2 linked regions of the Sporocytophaga myxococcoides DSM 11118 genome follow. The protein of the gene in region 1 interacts with the protein of each later gene in a pairwise test. Links are inferred from orthologs where the notes say so. Each region holds a gene or a part of one and is shown in the gene's direction. Other genes may lie near its edges.

Region 1 (6,860 bases):
AAAAATTTTGGCCTCCAGATAAGTGATTTTTAATACCTTTTCTGATTGCCTTGTTAGGGGAATGTTGGCCAGGTTTTTGACATTGCCTGTAGCAGTACCTTTTGTAGCTTGCTCCACCGCAAGTCTCAACTCTTCAAGAGAAACACCCAGTTTTTTTAACAAGCTGATTGCAACTCCTTCCCCTTCCCTGATCATTCCAAGCAAAAGATGTTCTGCTCCAATATAATCATGGCCTAAACGAAGTGCCTCTTCCCTGCTGAGGGAAATTACTTCTTTAACTCGGTTTGAAAATTTTGCTTCCATATTATAAAGGAGCTATTTAGTAATAGCGTAAATCTAAATTATTTTTACTATAAATAACCAACTATTTTATATATTTTATTTCTATCTTTCTCTTAAATAGAGAACAAACTGATTTTTCCCTTTGTTCGATCATCTTCACTTTTCCCTAATTGGATCCCTTACGTATTCATAACATTTATTGCATTATTTCCTTCACAAAATAATAAATCAATTATGCTCATGTTATTTACAAAATTCCTGCCAAACACTTGTCGATATGTTATTCTGCCAAGTTTGGGGTCTTCTGCCTGATTTCTTTTAGGGATAATATGATTTCTCATATCAAAAACGTCCTCATATTCTTTTATATAACTGTTTGTAAAGGAAATATTCTTTTCAATTTGAAATAATTTCAGACAAAGTGTCAGAAATTCAAAATTCATATCAAATAAAGTTCTGTGATTTTTGGAATAAATACCCTCAAAAAACGGCCAGTAATACTCAAAATAAGGAGCATTTCTATAAGCTGAAACAATCGCCCTTTGATGGACCTGAAGCCACTTTTGGGAATAATCGATTTCTACTTCCGTATATAGCTTTTTACCTTCATGCTTAACAGGAACAGACAATTCCAAAACCTTATCTGCCGTTAATATTTTACAACGATTTCTGTAAGTATGCCTGAGATAATTTTCCGAATTTTCAAAAACAACTTCCTTCGCTTTCAATATATTTAAAAAATATTCGATACAGGGAAGGTACTGTAAGTCTAATACTATTCTTTGTGATTCTTGTTGCATCAATGTTCTAAAAATTTAATACAATTTTAGAAATGATTTTAATAAATTTATCCATTCGTAATAATTATCTCCCCCAATGTATTCGATTTTAAAAGTTGTCTTTTATTTTATCCCAAATTCATTGATTTATTTATTCTCTGATTTTTTAAGTTTTGTACTCTATCATATAATCAAATACCGAAGAAAAGTTGTATTTCAAAATCTTCAAAATTCCTTTCCTCAAAAGGAAGTCCATGAGCTGAACTTAATATCCAGAAAATTTTATTCTAATCTTACTGATACCATTCTGGAAACACTATTAATTCCTTCTCTAACAAAAGATCAGCTAAATAAGAAAGTCATACAAAAAAATATTGAGCTTCCTCTTGAATACCTGAGAAAAGGTCAGTCTATTATAGTTCTCACAGGGCATCAATGTAACTGGGAATGGCTCCTCTTAAGTTCCTCTATGCTTTCAGAATATAGTGTTGATGCTATCTACCGTCCTTTAAAAAACAAAAGCTCAGATCTTTTTTTCTTAAAAATGAGGTCCAAATTTGGAGCTAACTTGATTCCAATGAAAGATACGTTAAGAAGTATTATCAAGAGAAAAGACATTACTAGAGGTATTGCGATGGTTGCAGATCAAACACCTCCGGGAGGTGAAATTCAGTATTGGACCAAATTTTTAAATCAAGACACGCCTTTTTTCGTGGGGGCTGACAAAATAGCACGAAATACATCCTTTCCCGTATTTTATCTCAGCATGAAACGAATAAAGAGAGGATTTTATGAAACAAAATATGAACTTTTGGCTGAACCACCCTTTCCTGAAGAAAAATTTTCTCTTGTTGAAAAATATGCTAAAGCACTTGAAAAAACCATAATAGAATCTCCCTCAGATTGGCTTTGGTCTCACAAACGCTGGAAAAACGTCTGGCTAAAAAGCTAAAAGTATTATAACCAAACAGGTTATAATACTTCCTCAATCTTTCCTAGACCTTCACGTAAAATTTCAGGCTCGTCAGTCGTACAATCTACAATAGTAGAAGCCTCAATATTCCCCAACCCACCATCAACGACGATATCCACAAGTCCTTTGAATCTCTCATAAATCAATTCAGGGTCTGTTGAATATTCCAGTATTGCATCTTCATCTTTTATTGAAGTTGTAATAATAGGGTTTCCTAATTCCTTAACAATCAGTCGAGGAATTGTATTATCAGGAACTCTTATTCCTACAGTATTTTTTTTAGTATGAAGAATTTTAGGTACTTTCCCACTTGCATTTAAAATAAATGTAAAAGGACCTGGTAAAGCCTTCTTCATAATTTTAAAAATGTTTGTTGGTAAATTTTTTGTGTATTCCGAAATATGACTTAAATCGTAGCAGATAAAAGAAAGATTTATTTTTTGAGGGTTGATATTTTTAATTTTACAAACTCTCTCTACCGCCTTTTGATTATGTATATCACATCCAATTCCATATACAGTATCCGTTGGATATATAATAACCCCACCTTTTTGCAAAACTTCTACCACCTCCGCGATTTTATTCATTTGCGGATTTATTGGGTTAATTTTTATTAATTTAGCTTTCATCCCTGCTTTTTAATATAAACCTTATTTTATTTATTAAAAATTCACACTTTAAATAGAACCTCTTAATACCCTTTTCCTGTTTCCAAATGAATTGATTATTTTTGAAGACTTATGAAAGATAGAAAGTACAAAATTAAAGTCTTTGCAGTTGTTTTTGCAATTTCATTTGTATGCTTTTCATTTTATGCATACCAGATTTTCTTCACACCTAATCTGCAATTTAAAAAAGGTGATACATACTTGTTTATTCCTGAAGGTGCTAATTTCCAAACTGTTTCAGATAGTTTAAAAAAGAATGAAATAGTAACTGACTATTTGTCTTTCGCATTTATATCCAGGCTTTTAGGTTATCAGGAGGCTGTAAAGCCGGGGATGTATCGTATTTCTGCCAATATGTCAAATTTAAATGCAGTTCGCATGTTAAAACGAGGCAGACAAGAGCCAGCTAAACTTGTTTTTAATACAATAAGACTTAAACAAGATTTAGCTGAAAAACTTGATAACCAATTGTCTCTTTCTAAAGAGGAAATTCTGAAATTATTAAGTGACCCTAAATTTGTTTCCCAGTATGGTTTTGACACCACAACAATCATTACCATGTTTATTCCCAATACTTATGAAGTATACTGGAATATTAAAGGGAAAGAACTCTTTGATAGGATGAAAAAAGAATACGATAGTTTCTGGAACAATGAAAGAAAAGCTCAAGCTAAAAGTCTTGGATTTACTCCAGTGGAAATTACAATTCTGGCATCTATCGTAGAGGCAGAAACTAACAAACAAGATGAAAGATCAATCATTTCAGGAGTTTATATAAACCGGCTAAGACAGGGAATGCCTTTGCAAGCAGACCCAACTGTTAAATTCGCTGTAGGTGATTTTACAATTAAAAGAATTTATGATGGTCACCTTGCTATAGACTCGCCTTACAATACATATAAATATACAGGACTTCCTCCAGGACCCATAAATCTTCCTTCTACTAAATGTATTGATGCTGTTCTAAATACTGCCAATCATAAGTATGTATACTTCTGCGCCAGTGACGATCTTACAGGACACCATAATTTCGCAGAAACATACGAACAACATCAGGTGAATGCTGAAAAGTATAGAAGAGCTTTAAATAAACTGAATATTAAATAATGATTGAATTTGAAGTTCAGGTAAGAGTCAGATATGCTGAAACTGATAAAATGGGCTATGTTTACTACGGCAACTATGCTGCTTTCTATGAAGTAGCCCGTGTCGAAATGATGCGTCATTTAGGATTAAGCTACAAAAAACTAGAAGAAACCGGCATAATGATGCCTGTACTGGAATATAAAACAAAGTTTATCAAACCGGCACTCTACGATGATTTACTCAGGATTAAAGTTTTTATTAAGGAAATTCCAAGAGTCAGAATAAAATTTGAATACGAAACATATAATGAACAAAATGTTCTGCTTAATATAGGTGAAACAACATTAGTATTCGTGAATTCTGAAACCGGTAAACCATGTGTGGCCCCGGAAGAATTTGAAAGAACAACAAGTAGTTATTTTCTTAAGGAAAAATTTTAAAAAAATTACTTGAATTATTTGGACACAATATCATTTTATCTATCTTTGCAGTCCAAATCACAGAGAGATGGCAGAGCGGTCGAATGCGGCGGTCTTGAAAACCGTTGACTGTAACAGGTCCGGGGGTTCGAATCCCTCTCTCTCTGCAAAAACCTCAGTTTGAAAAAACTGAGGTTTTTTATTTTTATCTATTCGTCTTAATGACCTTTGGTTATAAAATATTTTAAAAATAGGTGCATATAACTGATTAACTTTAAGCTCCCAAATCTTTTTTTTTTATTATCAAACTTTAAAAATTTGTGGAAAGAATACCTTATGCGGTCATTAATCAAATGACTCTTGAACTTCTGCCTAACCCTCCTAATCTCTATATCGACAATTTGAACAATGACCTACCTTACAACAAACTCTGTGATTATCATAAAATACCATATGCAGAAGAAGGAAGTTTAAATTATGAAGAACTAAAGCCAAGCAACTCAAACACTCTGTTTCTTTATGAAGAACGGAGGACGGGAAATTAAAGAAGGCAAGGTTATTCTCTTCCCTATTCATGATTCGAATGAAGAAACGGCTTATCGTATTAGTTTTCATGCTTCTGATCTGAAGAGGACGCTAATACATGATTACTATAAGCTTTACAACAGTTATAGATTATATTGGGGTGTTAATGAAACAACCTATTTCTTCTTCCGGGATCAGAAAAAATTGTTTTTGTATGAACATCCCGGCTGCATAACTCATATAAACTTGAATACTATACCCCTTCAAACAGGCCCATATCATCCTTTAATGATCAACAATGTTTTATTCAATTATTATTCGACACTTGAAAAGGGGATGAATTCAATTTGTTTTTCTTTTAATGAAATACACTCTGATGAAATAAATGAAAAACTTTATGAATGTACTTCCATTCATAATATTTCAAAGTTTGGAAAAACTGAGATCTCCGAAGGTCAATTAGTCATTTCTCTTGCAAATATTTCGGAGAAAGATTATGGATGTATACTAAATTCGATTCAAGAGGATTATATAAGAATTATTAGCTGAAAATTCTTTATTAAAAAGAAAATCCAAATTTGTACTTAAAAATAAATGTATAGTTGCCGAACAAAATAAAGATTCATTAACTGATTCATTCTGGTATAAAAAGAAAGCGGCTACCCTAATGAGGTAGCCGCTTTTATTTATTAAAGAGATGTATTGTTATTGTTTTATCAATCTCTTAACTGCATTACCTTGCTCAGTTCTGATTTCAAGGAAGTAAATCCCAGAAGCAAAACCACTTAGGTTAACATTGTAATCAGCAGAAGAAGAACCTTTAAATACATTTTCTTCAAGTACTGAAGTACCAAGAGCATTTTTCACAATAATATTAACATTTCCTGAGAACACTTCTCCTAAAGTAACTAGGAAGTCTACACCAGGGTTTGGCATTACGCTTATAGAATTGCTTAATAAAGCAGATATTCCAGCAGGCGTAACAACTACACTAATCGGATCGGAATCAGTAGTTCCGGCAGGATTTGTTTCGTGAAGCACTACATTTCCCGAATTAGATGCAAACTTAACTTTGATAGTTGAATAATCTGCATTATGCTCTACAATTGTAGCACCTTCAGGAAGAGACCATGTATATTCAGATCCTTCAGGGGCACCATCAGTCATATATGTAGCTTCATCACCAGCAGTTACCGATGTCGGACCTGTTATAGTTTTCTTAGCAGGAACTACGCAAATATTACCTGCATTAGCTATAGTGATCACATTAGAAGTTGCTGGAGAACCTGTCGCACAAGCAAGGCTTGAAGTCATTACAACTTTTACGATATCACCAGGTTTTACCGATGCCGAATAAGTTTCAGAACTATTACTTGCATTTATGTTATTTACTGACCAAGTATAAACCGGACTAGTTCCTCCACCCTGAGATGTTAAAGTGAATGTTGCATTTGTTCCAGCATCACAAGCTTTTTCTGTTGAAGCTGTAATTACTACTTTAGCTTCTACAGTAGAACTTACTTTTACCAAAGAAGTTGCTGCAGCACTTTGACAGCTTTTACCATCTGTTACAACCACAGAGTAAGTAGTTTCAGCAGTTGGAGCTACTGTTACACTTGCAGTATTACCCACAACATTTGTCCACTGATAGTTGAACGGTGCAGTTCCTCCGATAACGTTAGCAGTAAGAACAGTAGATTGTCCAGTACATACATCTGTAGATGAAGGAGTAACAGCAACTGAAGGTTTAGCATTTACAACAACTTGTTTAGATGCAGCCACAGTATTTTTGCAATTATTAGCATCGGTTACTTGAACTGAATAAGTTGTAGTTTCCGTCGGGCTTAAAGTAGATCCAGCATCAGCAGGTTTATTTCCTACAGAAGATGTCCATGCATAAGCATATGGAGCTTTACCATTATTTACTACAGCACTTACATTAACTGATCCTCCATTACAGATTTCTGCAGCTGATGTATTTACTGCTACTGAAGGAAGAGAATTAATTGTAACAGTTGTTGCACCTGAAGTAGCAGGAGAACCTGTAGCACAAGCAATGCTTGAAGTCATTTTAACTGTTACCTGAGCATTGTTTGGCAGAGCAGAAGAAGTAAATTCTGAACCGTTT
Region 2 (7,830 bases), on another replicon or contig:
AAGGTGAAGCTCCTGCTGCTGAATCTGCTGAATAATTATTAAGCAATGGATCTGGAATCCTGTTATATTTTAGGAAAGATTACCAGACTGCATGGGGTCAAAGGTGAAGTCGCAATGAAATTCGACGTCGATGATCCTTACGAATACGAAGAATTGGAATCAGTTTTTTTGGAGAAAAACCAAAAACTGATTCCTTTTTTTATTGATTCTATCCGAATTGTCAAAGACAATATGGCGATCATCCAGTTTGAAGATGTCGATCTTAAAACTGCCGAAACTCTAATCAATGCTTCCTTGTACCTGCCCCTTGAAAACCTTCCTGAGCTGGAAGATGGTCAGTTTTATTATCACGATATTATCGGATATCAGGTGGAGGATAAAAATCTGGGTAAACTCGGTTTGATCACCAACGTTTTTGAGCTTCCCGGGCATGATCTCCTGGAAATGAATTATCAGAATCAGGAGGTATTGATTCCTTTGCATGACGATATTATTCTTAATGCGGACCAGGAAAAGAAGGTTGTCTATGTAGACCTTCCTGCTGGATTAATGGATGTTTATCTTACCGAGGAAGGAGAGCCTGACGATGAGGATTGATATAATTACTTGTCTGCCAAAACTTCTTGAAAGTTTTTTTGCTCAGTCTATTTTAAAAAGGGCTCAGGATAAGCAACTTGTAGAGGTTTATGTGCATGATCTGAGGGATTTTTCTCCATTCAGGCACAGACAGGTAGATGATTATGCCTTCGGAGGTGGTGCTGGTATGGTTTTAATGCCCGAACCGATTGATTTGTGTATTCAGAAGCTTAAGGCCGAAAGAAAGTATGATGCTGTAGTTTATATGACCCCTGACGGAGAAAAATTTGATCAGAAAAAAGCTAATTCTTTTAGCCTGCTCAATAATATTATTCTTCTGTGTGGTCACTATAAAGGTGTAGATGAAAGAATCAGGCAACACCTGGTAACCCACGAATGGACAATAGGAGACTATGTTCTTTCTGGGGGTGAATTGGCTGCAGCAGTAGTTTCTGATGCCATCATCAGGTTAATTCCCGGAGTACTTTCTGATGAAACTTCTGCTCTGACAGACTCTTTTCAGGACGATATGCTTGCTCCGCCTGTTTTTACGCGCCCAGCTGAATATAAAGGCTGGAAAGTTCCTGATGTTTTACTCAGTGGGCATGAAGCAGAAATCGAAAAGTGGAGGACTGAACAAGCTCTCGAAAGAACAAAGACCAGAAGGCCAGATCTTTATAATAAACATTTTTCAGAAGAAGGTTAATGTTAAACTTTTTTTGAGGTGAATGTGAATAAATATTTTTATTATTTGTAATTGCAATAATTAGCTATTATATTTGCAATCCGTTTTTGAAAAACCGTTAGACTCTATTATTATGAGCGATTTAATAAAATTTGTGGAAGCTGAATCTAAAGAGAAGAGAACTGCTCTTCCTGCTTTCAACGCTGGTGATACTATCACTGTCCACGTTAAAATAACCGAAGGAAATAAAGAAAGAATTCAGCTATTCCAAGGTACAGTAATTCAAAGGAAAAATGTTAACACTAACGGTGAAACATTTACTGTAAGAAAAATTTCTAGTGGTGTTGCTGTAGAAAGAATTTTTCCAGTACTTTCTCCTTCAGTTGAAAAGGTAGAATTAGTAAGAAAAGGTTCTGTAAGAAGAGCTAGATTGTTCTACCTGAGAGATAAAGAAGGTAAAGCAGCAAGAATCAAAGAAGATAAGAAGTTTGAAGATAAAGCTAAAGGCGCTTCTGCTCCTGCTAAAACAGCTAAGGCTGCTCCAAAAGCGAAAGCTAAAGCAAAAGCTTAATTTTCTTCTGCATAAAATTAAAAGCCGGTCTCTCAGAGCCGGCTTTTTTGCTTTAAGCTCAAATTATGTATATAAACTATTTAGAATAGCGTTAATTATTAAAATCCCTCGTTGATTAAAAACTTCTGATGGGTTTACTAACATTTACATTTTTTTAATGCTTAATCCCTGTTAAACTTTACAGTATTCTACCTTGTTAATACCTATATTTGTGCAGGTAGATTTGTTTATTAATTTTTTATGAATTTAAAATTCTTTAAATATCAGGGAACAGGTAACGATTTCATCATGATTGATAATCGTAAGAAATTCTTTGATACTGCAAATGCGGATCTTGTTAAGTTTTTGTGTGACAGGAGATTCGGTATAGGTGCGGATGGTTTTATTCTCCTTGAAGAGCACCCTGATTATGATTTTCAGATGGTTTATTTTAATTCTGATGGAAATCAAAGTTCTATGTGTGGAAATGGGGGCAGGTGTATTGTCCAGTTTGCTAGTGATATGGGAGTCATAGGAAATGAAACCTCTTTCCTTGCAATTGATGGTGAGCATGATGCTTATATCAAAGACGGACTGGTTCATCTCAAAATGATTGATGTGGAGGCTGTTGAAACAGGGGATGGATTCTATTTTTTAAACACAGGAAGCCCTCATTATGTACAATATGTGCAGAAAATCAAAGAATTTGCTGTGTACGACGAGGGATTTAAAGTGAGAAATAACGAACGTTTCAGAAAAGAAGGAACGAATGTAAACTTTATAGAGAAAGATGGTGACAGGCTGTGGGTAAGAACATATGAGCGTGGAGTGGAAGACGAAACTTATTCCTGCGGAACGGGTGTTACCGCTTCAGCATTGGTTGCATCTTTGCAAGGGATGAAAAGTCCTATTCCTGTTACTACTCTTGGCGGAGACCTGAGTATCTCTTTTCAAAAAGCTGATAAAGGGTATAAAGATATTTACCTGATTGGTCCTGCAAAACAGGTTTTTGAAGGGACAATAAAAATCTAATACAGAGTAACTATCAGTTATTGTATTAAAATCTTAAATTTAGCATTCTAAATATTTATCTCAATGTTTGAATTAATAGCCAAAGGAATAACAAAAATTTTCGGTACCAAATCAGAGAGGGACTTGAAGGAGCTGGGACCATATGTGCAGTTGGTAAATGACGAATATGCGAAATTGAAATCTATTTCGGACGATCAGTTAAGAGCTAAAACCGCAGAGCTTAAAGGAATTATTGCAAGTGACCTTAAATCTCTGGATGACCAGATTGCTTCTCTTCACAAGAAAATTGCCGACAATCCTGATCTGGATATTAATGAAAAGGAAAAAACCTTTGGCGAAATAGACAAGCTTGAGAAGCAGAGAAACAAAGATCTTGAAGCTGTTCTGATGAAAATTCTTCCTACTGCTTTTGCTGTAGTTAAAGAAACTGCAAGAAGATGGAAGGAAAACGGCGAAATCGTAGTAGAAGCAGGTGAATTTGATAAAGCTGTTGCTGTGAAAAGAAAAGGTGTTGAAATCATTGGCAATAAAGCACACTGGAAAAATAAATGGGTTGCAGCAGGTGTTGAAATTACCTGGGAAATGCTCCACTACGATGTTCAGATCATTGGCGGCGTTGTGCTGCACCAGGGTAAAATTGCAGAAATGGCAACTGGTGAGGGTAAAACTCTTGTTGCTACTTTCCCTGCCTATCTTAATGCACTTGCCGGTAAGGGTGTGCATATAGTTACGGTTAACGATTACCTTGCAAAAAGGGACTCTGAGTGGATGGGGCCTCTTTATGAATTCCACGGGCTTACAGTAGATTGTATTGACAAGCATGAGGCAAACTCAGAAGAGCGTGCCGCAGCCTATCGTGCAGATATTATTTTTGGTACAAACAATGAGTTTGGTTTCGATTATCTGAGAGATAATATGGCCAGAGATACTGATGATCTGGTGCAGAGAGAACATTTTTATGCCATGGTCGATGAGGTCGACTCTGTGTTAATTGATGATGCAAGAACTCCTTTGATCATTTCCGGCCCTGTTCCAAGAGGTGATGAGCACGAGTTTTATGAGCTAAAACCTCGCGTTTATAAGATAGTAGAAGCACAAAAGAAAATCGTTAACAATTACCTTGTTGAGGCAAAGAAAAAAATTGCTGATGGTGATGAAAAAGCCGGTGGATTAGCTCTTTTCAGAGCATACAGAGGTCTTCCGAAAGCTAAGCCTTTAATCAAATACCTAAGTGAAATAGGTATCAAAGCCATCTTGCAGAAAACAGAAAGTTATTACCTGCAGGAAAATGGCAAAATGATGCCTGAAGCAGATGAGCCGTTGTATTTCACGATAGATGAAAAACATAACAACATTGAGCTTACTGAAAAAGGTATTGATTTCATCACGGGAGAAGGTGAGGATCCAAACTTGTTTATCCTGCCAGATATCGCTACAGGTCTTGATGCAATTGAAAGCAATAAAGCTCTACCAGAGGAGATAAGAATTACTCAGAAAGAAGCTTTATTAAAAGAATATTCAGACAAATCTCAGCGTGTTCACACAATTCAGCAATTGCTGAAAGCTTATGCTTTATTTGAAAAAGATGTTGATTATATCATCGTGGAGAATAAGGTAAAGATCGTTGATGAGCAGACAGGTCGTGTGATGGAAGGAAGAAGATACTCTGACGGTCTTCACCAGGCGCTTGAAGCAAAAGAGAATGTGAAAGTAGAGGAGGCAACTCAAACTTATGCTACAATCACACTTCAGAACTATTTCAGAATGTATCATAAACTTGCCGGTATGACTGGTACTGCAGAGACTGAAGCAGGCGAGTTCTGGGAGATTTATAAACTAGATGTTGTTGTTATCCCTACAAACAGAGGAATTGTCAGAGACGACAGAGAAGATAAAGTATATAAAACAGTAAGGGAAAAATTCAATGCTGTTGCGGATGAAATCAGTGAGTTAACAAAGCAGGGACGTCCCGTACTTGTAGGTACTACATCTGTTGAGATTTCTGAGTTGTTGAGCAGAATGCTTAAACTTCGTAATATCAAACACCAGGTATTAAATGCTAAGTACCACCAGAAAGAAGCTGAAATTGTGGCAGAAGCTGGTAAAGCATCTACAGTAACGATCGCTACTAACATGGCTGGTCGTGGTACGGATATTAAACTTACTGCTGAATCTAAAAATTCTGGAGGTTTGGCTATTATTGGTACAGAGAGACATGAATCCCGCCGTGTAGACAGACAGCTTCGCGGTCGTTCCGGTCGTCAGGGAGATCCGGGATCTTCTCAGTTCTTTGTAAGTCTTGAGGATAACCTGATGCGTCTGTTTGGTTCTGATAGGATAGCTAAGTTCATGGACCGTCTTGGTCTTGAAGAAGGTGAAGTAATTCAGCATTCAATGATTACCAAATCAATTGAAAGAGCTCAGAAAAAAGTAGAAGAAAATAACTTTGGCGTCAGAAAAAGACTTCTTGAGTATGATAACGTAATGAACTCTCAAAGAGAAGTGATTTACACAAGAAGAAGAAATGCTCTATTTGGCGAGCGTCTGGAACTTGACATCCTGACGATGATTTATGACCTTTCTGAGAACATCGTTACAAATGGAAAAGCAGTTGAAAATTATGATGACTTTAAACTTAGCATTCATAGTACATTCGGCTTCACTTCAAGCATCTCTCAGGATGACTTTAATAAACTTAAAACTGACGTTTTAACAGATAGGTTATATAACGAGGCATTGAAATTCTACGCTGATAAAGCTCAGAATCTGGTAGGAAAAACATTGCCGATATTTAAGGAAATTGAAGCTACCAAAGGAAGAGAAGTTACTTCTGTAGGGATTCCTTTCACTGATGGAAGAAGAAGTATCAATGTTTCCGGTGATCTTAAAAAGCTGGTTGCACCAAATTCAAGAGAGCTGGTTACTTCTGTTGAGAAATACGCTTCCCTAGCCTTTATAGATATGGCATGGAAGGAGCACTTAAGAGATATGGACGATCTAAAGCAGTCTGTACAGAATGCAGTATTTGAGCAGAAAGATCCTTTGCTTGTATATAAATTTGAGGCGTTCCAGATGTTTAAGGCATTCCTTGGTAAGGTCAATGAAGATACAGTTTCATTCCTTTACAGAGCTGATTTGCCAGTGAGAGATGCAGAGGAGGTTCAGGAAGCAAGACAACCGAGACCTGTTCAGCATCTGAAAGAAAATAAAGATGAAGCAAGAAGCGTTCTTTCAGGAAATGGTCAGCCTACTGCTTTGTCAGAACCTGACCAGCCTAAAGTTCAGCCTGTTAAATCAGAGAAAATAGCAGGCCGTAACGATAGGGTCTCTGTTCAATATAATGACGGTAGCATTAAGAAAGACGTGAAATTTAAAACTGTTGAAGATGATATCAACAACAATAAATGCGTAATCATTGATGAAGACTAACAAACTAATCAGCCGCCTTGGCTTACTGAGTCTTATATTCGTTTTGATGAGCTGTGCAAAAGGACAGACTCAAATGAAACAGGATACTACCAAAGGTATGTTCAAAGAGGATCTGACTGCCTACAGGCCTAAGTATGACACTGACTCAGCGCCAGCAAAGACTTCTTCCAAGGAGACAAAAAGTACACCTCCTGCAAATGGAAGTAATACTGGAGCACCACCTACTGCAGGGCAAACAGCGGATGCTCGTGTGGATTCCGTAGCTGCCAGGAACAAAAGTGTCAATAAAAGTGCACAGGGTTACAGAGTGCTTGTATATTCTGGTAACAGCAGCGAAGAGTCAAGAAAAGTGAGGGAGCGTATTTATAAAATTCTTCCTGATGCAGATATTTATGCTCAGTACAAGCAACCTACGTTTAGAGTGAAGGTAGGTGATTGCTTTAACAGAATAGAGGCAAACAATCTTTATGTAAAGCTGAAAGAGGAATTCCCTGAGGCTAAGATTGTACCTGATCAGATTAACATTATTGTCAAAGAGTAAATTTTTATGAGTCTTGTTCCAAGAATAAAAGAGCTGGCTGCAAAGTTTGCAGGGGATACTGTAAATGACAGAAGATATTTGCATGCCAACCCTGAATTGTCTTTTGAGGAATTCAATACATGCAGGTATGTAGCTGATAAGCTCAGAAGTTTTGGAATTGAAACTCAGGAAGGCGTTGCAGATACAGGAGTTGTCGGACTTATAAAAGGAAGAAATCCAGATAAGAAAATTATCGCTCTGAGAGCTGATATGGATGCGCTTCCAATTATTGAGGCAAACGATGTTCCTTATAAATCAAAGAATGAAGGTGTGATGCATGCCTGTGGTCATGATGTACATACTTCCTCTTTGCTTGGCTCTGCAAGGATATTACAAGAAGTTAGGGATTCATTTGAAGGCACTATAAAATTGGTTTTTCAACCTGGTGAAGAAAAAATACCTGGTGGAGCTTCTTTAATGATCAAAGCTGGAGTATTGCAAAATCCTGCTCCTGTGAATATTATTGGTCAGCACGTAATGCCCGCTATTCCGGCAGGAAAAGTTGGCTTCCGTTCTGGTATGTACATGGCAAGCGCAGACGAAATTTATGTTACCGTAAAAGGTAAAGGTGGTCATGCTGCTATGCCGGATAAAAACATCGACCCCATCCTTATTGCTTCTCACATAATCATTGCATTGCAGCAAATTGTAAGTAGAAATTGTGATCCTAAGCTGCCTTGTGTTCTTTCCTTTGGAAAATTCATTGCAAATGGCGCAACCAATGTTGTTCCTAATGAAGTGAAGATCGAGGGTACTTTCAGAACATTGGATGAGAAATGGAGAAAAGATGCTCATGCCAAAATGAAGAAAATGGCTGAATGTATCGCAGAAGGAATGGGCGGAGAATGTGAGTTTACCGTGCTTAATGGCTATCCTTATTTAAGAAACGAGCCAGAGTTGACAGGCAGACTTAAATCCTTTGCTACAGATTTTCTTGGCGAAGAGAACGTGGTTGACCTTGATTTATGGATGGCATCT

The links. Proteins that work in one complex are often made in the same cells at the same time.
Region 2: the proteins of K350_RS0122510 (region 1) and secA interact in binary tests that used the Escherichia coli proteins (3 or more experiments, as listed by UniProt). The link is inferred for Sporocytophaga myxococcoides DSM 11118 from one-to-one orthologs.

What each region holds. Positions count from the first base shown.
Region 1 is NZ_KE384560.1:990,157-997,016, reverse strand. The notes cover bases 2,557-5,518. They hold K350_RS0122510 (acyl-CoA thioesterase), read left to right. Parts: upstream 2,557-3,808; coding sequence 3,809-4,228; downstream 4,229-5,518. Other genes in these bases: K350_RS29975 (glycosyl hydrolase family 8), read right to left, coding at 5,438-5,518; K350_RS0122495 (hypothetical protein), read left to right, coding at 4,727-5,281; K350_RS0122500 (hypothetical protein), read left to right, coding at 4,528-4,752; mltG (endolytic transglycosylase MltG), read left to right, coding at 2,775-3,809; K350_RS0122520 (L-threonylcarbamoyladenylate synthase), read right to left, coding at 2,557-2,663. In the rest of the region: K350_RS0122535 (ATP-dependent Clp protease ATP-binding subunit), read right to left, coding at 1-303; K350_RS0122530 (WbqC family protein), read right to left, coding at 462-1,082; K350_RS0122525 (lysophospholipid acyltransferase family protein), read left to right, coding at 1,159-2,013; more of K350_RS0122520, read right to left, coding at 2,034-2,556; more of K350_RS29975, read right to left, coding at 5,519-6,860.
Region 2 is NZ_AUFX01000004.1:205,473-213,302, reverse strand. What follows is about bases 2,541-6,472. They hold secA (preprotein translocase subunit SecA), read left to right. Parts: upstream 2,541-2,906; coding sequence 2,907-6,272; downstream 6,273-6,472. Other genes in these bases: K350_RS0103770 (hypothetical protein), read left to right, coding at 6,262-6,472; dapF (diaminopimelate epimerase), read left to right, coding at 2,541-2,843. Also shown: K350_RS0103800 (30S ribosomal protein S16), read left to right, coding at 1-35; ribosome maturation factor RimM, read left to right, coding at 46-597; tRNA (guanosine(37)-N1)-methyltransferase TrmD, read left to right, coding at 587-1,282; more of dapF, read left to right, coding at 2,073-2,540; more of K350_RS0103770, read left to right, coding at 6,473-6,813; K350_RS0103765 (M20 metallopeptidase family protein), read left to right, coding at 6,820-7,830. UniProt on the Escherichia coli protein: Required for protein export, interacts with the SecYEG preprotein conducting channel.